Regions from separate parts of the uncultured Blautia sp. genome, predicted to be linked through region 1. Evidence: predicted binding sites of a transcription regulator. Region 1 holds the regulator's gene; the other holds the start of a gene.
The links. The regulator HrcA, encoded in region 1, represses chaperone genes, less so after heat shock. The targets are predictions, from matches to a motif close to TGTTAGCACTCNNNNNNNNNGAGTGCTAACA.

Region 1 (2,470 bases):
GTTTCTGCTACACCGGGAGTTTATGAGGCAGAACATGAACTGCTTCGTGCAGAGCAGATCATCCGCCCGACAGGCCTGCTTGATCCAAAGGTAGAAGTACGTCCGGTAGAAGGGCAGATTGATGACCTGATCGGAGAGGTTAATAAAGAAGTCGAAAAAGGGCATAAGATCCTGATCACTACGCTGACAAAGAGAATGGCAGAGGATCTGTCTGCTTACATGAAAGACGTGGGAATCCGTGTCCGTTATCTTCATTCGGATATTGATACTCTGGAACGGGCGGAGATCATCCGGGATATGCGTTTGGATGTATTTGATGTGCTGGTAGGCATCAATCTTTTGAGAGAGGGACTGGATATTCCCGAGATTACTCTGGTGGCGATCCTGGATGCTGACAAGGAGGGATTTCTCCGTTCAGAGGTTTCTCTGATCCAGACCATTGGACGAGCTGCCAGAAACAGTGAGGGACATGTGATCATGTATGCGGACGTGATGACAGACTCCATGAAAAATGCGATTCGTGAAACAGAGCGCCGCCGCGGAATTCAGGAAGCATATAATAAAGAGCATGGAATTACTCCTACTACCATCAAAAAGGCGGTTCGCGACCTGATCACGGTATCCAGGGCGGTAGCGGAAACAGAAGTGAAGCTGAAAAAGGATCCGGAATCTATGAACCGCAAGGAATTGCTTAAACTGATTGCACAGGTGGAGAAACAGATGCGGGCAGCAGCGGCAGACCTGAACTTTGAACAGGCGGCAGAGCTGAGAGACAAGATGCTGGATTTAAAGCGAAATCTTCAGGAACTGGAGAACTGATATAAATAAAAACCCCGTATATAAAAGACAGACATGACAGAGGATAAGATTCTGTGCCGTCTGTCTTTTTTTGCCGAACAAAAAAGATTTTTATAAAAATACATCTTATCCCTTGACAAAAGATTTTAACGGTGCTATCTTAACAATGTAGATGTTAGCACTCCTTGAAATCGAGTGCTAACAAAAACAGAAGGAAAGGAGCTGAGGGCGTGGAAGATAATTTGACAGATCGTAAAAAGAAAATTCTGAAGGCGATCATCAAAACCTACATGGAAACAGGAGAACCGGTTGGATCCAGAACGATTTCCAAGTATACGGATCTGAATGTCAGCTCAGCAACAATCCGAAATGAAATGTCGGACCTGACAGATTTAGGCTACATTATACAGCCCCATACATCAGCGGGAAGAATCCCTTCTGATAAAGGTTATCGCTTATATGTAGATGAGCTGATGCAGGAAAAGGAAGATGAGATCGAAGAAATACGTAATCTGATGATCGAGAAGACAGACAAGATGGAAAAGGTCCTGAAAAATGTGGCCAAGGTTCTTGCTTCCAACACCAATTACGCTACGATGATCTCCGTTCCGCAGTACAGTGGAAGTAAGCTGAAATTCATCCAGCTTTCACGAGTCAATGAACTGCAGCTGGTGGCTGTGGTGGTTTGCGAGGGAAATGTGATCCGAAATCAGATTATAGATCTGGATGAGGAGATGGATGATGAGACGATCCTGAAATTGAATCTGCTTTTGAATACCAATCTGAACGGCCTTCCTATTCAGGATATTAATCTGGGTATGATCGCAAGGCTGAAGGAGCAGGCAGGAATCCACAGCGGACTTGTTGCAAGAGTGCTGGATGCTGTTGCCGCAACGATTCAGGTGGATGAAGATGATTTGGAGATTTACACTTCAGGCGCTACAAACTTCTTTAAGTATCCGGAGCTTTCTGATAAGCAGAGAGCCACCGAACTGATATCAACCTTTGAAGAAAAACAGCAGCTTGCGGATCTGGTGAAGGAACATATGTCAGACTCTGAAAACACTGGGGTTCAGGTGTATATAGGAGATGAACTTCCGATCCCTACAATGAAAGACTGCAGTGTAGTAACTGCAACGTATGAGCTGGGAGAAGGGATGCACGGTACCATTGGTATTGTAGGTCCGAAACGAATGGATTATGAAAATGTTGTAAACAATCTGAAAACCCTGAAAGTTGAATTGGATCAGGTATTCAGAAAGAATAAAAATGATAATGATGACAGCCAGTAGGTGAAGATAGAAAGGTGGTAGAAAAAGCGTGGCAGAAGAAATGAAAAACACGTCTGAGGTGCAGGAGGATACAGAACAGGTTGTTTCTGAAAACGAAACTGCAGCAGAAGTGCAGGAGGATTCACCGGAAGCCACAGCCGGAGAGGAAACTGCTGAAGAGGTTCCGGAAGGAAAGGAAGAGGCAGAGGAAAAAACAGAAGGAAAGGCGAAAACCTCTTTTTTCGGCAAAAAGAAAAAAGATAAAAAGGATCAGCAGATTGAAGAGCTGACAGATCGTCTGAAACGAAGCATGGCAGAATTTGATAATTTCCGTAAGCGTACAGAGAAAGAAAAATCCAGTATGTATATTGTGGGAGCAAAAGAAATTATTGAGAACATGC
Region 2 (2,470 bases), on a different contig from region 1:
TCAGCTTTGCATCCATCGGCACTAGCCGGAACTCTTCCGGTATCTCTACCTGTATCTCCCGCTCCGGAAAGCTCCGTTCCACATGAGCAACTGCACAGCCAATCACCTCTTCGATTGCTTCCATTTCTTTTTGTATCACAATTTTACCATCCTGCAGCCTGGTCAGGCTTAATATATTTTCCACTAATGATTTCAGCCAGTCTGCGTCCTGATAAATACCTTGAAGCAGTTCCTGACGTCTGTCTTCTTTGTCAGTCATATCCATCAGCATTTCCGATGTCCCCATGATACCCGACAGTGGTGTCCTGAGATCATGAGAGATTGCACGCAAAAGATTCGCACGTTCTCTCTCGTTCCATGCTTTCTCTGTCACGAACTCTTTCTATCGTTACTTCAATCCGATCCATTGCCATGGAAACATTCTCCATAATAGAATGCAGTAACTTTTTCTTTTCCTGCAGATGTTCTTCATTTACGGTTTTATCAATTTTAACAACTGCCAGCAAATGCTCCCGTCCGTTGACCGGGTACCCATAAGTGTCCTCTTCTTCCAGATATTCGGTTCGAAGATTTGTATATCTCTTCCGAATCTCATCTGCATCCGGCACGCTTCTGTGAATCTGCTCTTTTCCGGACTGCTGGATGAAGATCGGTTCAGACTGCCTTCCAACATAAATGCATCCGACATTTACCTGAAGCAGATGACTAATACTTTCTGCTGCAATTCTGAGAACAGCTTCCATATCCGCCGCATCAGACAACTTACTGGAAAGCATATATAAGATCTGGCTTTCTTTCCCTCTTTCATTTGCTTCTTCCGTTAAAAGCTTTTCTTTTGTTGTCAGGGCACTTGTAAGAATGGAAGTTGTCAGCATAATGGAAAAAGTAATCAGATACCCGGGATCATTTACTGCAAGCGTATGATAGGGTTCCGTAAAAAAATAATTGTAACATAGGAGTGAAACTACTGCAGATAAAATCCCATACTGATATCCTGATGTAAATCTCGCAACCAGAAGAACAGCCAGAAGATACATCACAACAATATTCGTTTCTGGAAATCCAAGCCCTGTAAAAATCTTCCCAAGTACGGTGGCTGCAAATACGATAACCACCAATTTCAACAGGCTCTGCAGGATTTCTTTCTTTTTCATCATCATGATCGTCTCTTTATTATCATATTAATCCCGTTAAGTATAGCACTCGCAGTCTGTTTTTCCAATCCCATGAAACATGGCATTCTGTTTCTGCTCAAATAATGATTAACATTTGGAATCAATGCCGCTGGATCTAATATCAGTAGTCATATAATTTCTTATAATTCACAAAATCTTCACATAATTATTAGCACTCTCTATTGACGAGTGCTAATTCATATGTTATATTACGCATAGAACAAAGGAAGAGGAAATGATTTCTCTTCCTGATATTCATAAATCAACACTTCGGGTTTCTCCGATAGTGCAAACTTTAGTTTATGTCATGAAAGGAGATATGACTTATGTTAATGCCTAATATTTTTGGAGAAAGTTTATTTGATGATTTTATGGATGATTTTGCTTTTCCGGACATCGATAAAAAATTGTATGGGAAACATGCTCCCCATATCATGAAGACCGATGTAAAGGAAAAAGACAACACTTACGAAGTGGCCATTGATCTTCCGGGATTTAAGAAAGATGAGATTCAGATCCAGCTTGAAAACGGTTATGTAACGGTAAGTGCCGCAAAAGGTCTTGATAAAGATGAAAAGGATAAGGAAGGAAAATATATCCGCCGAGAGCGTTATGCCGGAAATGTAAGCAGGAGCTTTTATGTAGGAAATAATGTTCAGAGAGAAGACATCCATCCGAAATTTGAAAATGGTATTCTTTCCTTTACTGTTCCAAAAGAGCAGAAGACAGTAGAAAACAACTCCCATTATATTGCCATTGAAGGTTAATCTCAAACGGGCAGGGAATAAAACCCCTGCCTGTTTTAAAAGCTAAACACAATTGGGAAAGAGGTTTTTGATATGAGTAAAACGACATCAAAAGTATTATGGATTTTAGCCGGAATCTTTCTGATTATAACCGGGATTGGATGTTTGAGGAATCCCGGAGAAATTCTTTATGGTCTTCCCATTATCTTTGGAGTTGCCATGATGTTTTCCGGCATTATAGATATAGTGATATTTGCAGCCGGTCATGATTATATGGCAGGATCTGGCTGGTTTCTTGCTGACGGCATTCTGACCGTACTGATGTCTTTATTCATTTTGGGAAATGGATGGTTTACAGCAATGACAATCTCCTTTATTTTAGGAATGTGGCTGATTTTTTCAGGTATCACCAAACTGGTTAATTCCTTTGACCTTCAAAAACTGGGAGTAAGAGGCTGGGGCTGGTTTACGGTACTTGGAATCCTGCTGACTGTGATTGGTTTTCTGTCTTTCACACATCCATTTGCAAGTATTGCAGCTATGGCCTGG

Region 2: a site for HrcA is predicted at 1,343-1,373, ahead of RDS42_RS09645 (Hsp20/alpha crystallin family protein). Genes of this name have one in related genera too.

Annotation. Positions count from the first base shown of each region.
Region 1 is NZ_CABVDF010000002.1:9,355-11,824, forward strand. It holds gene uvrB (excinuclease ABC subunit UvrB) at 1-819, shown strand, start outside; gene hrcA (heat-inducible transcriptional repressor HrcA) at 1,029-2,090, shown strand; gene grpE (nucleotide exchange factor GrpE) at 2,131-2,470, shown strand, end outside.
Region 2 is NZ_CABVDF010000124.1:4,435-6,904, forward strand. It holds gene RDS42_RS09635 (ATP-binding protein) at 1-373, opposite strand, end outside; gene RDS42_RS09640 (DUF4118 domain-containing protein) at 312-1,160, opposite strand; gene RDS42_RS09645 (Hsp20/alpha crystallin family protein) at 1,502-1,942, shown strand; gene RDS42_RS09650 (HdeD family acid-resistance protein) at 2,015-2,470, shown strand, end outside.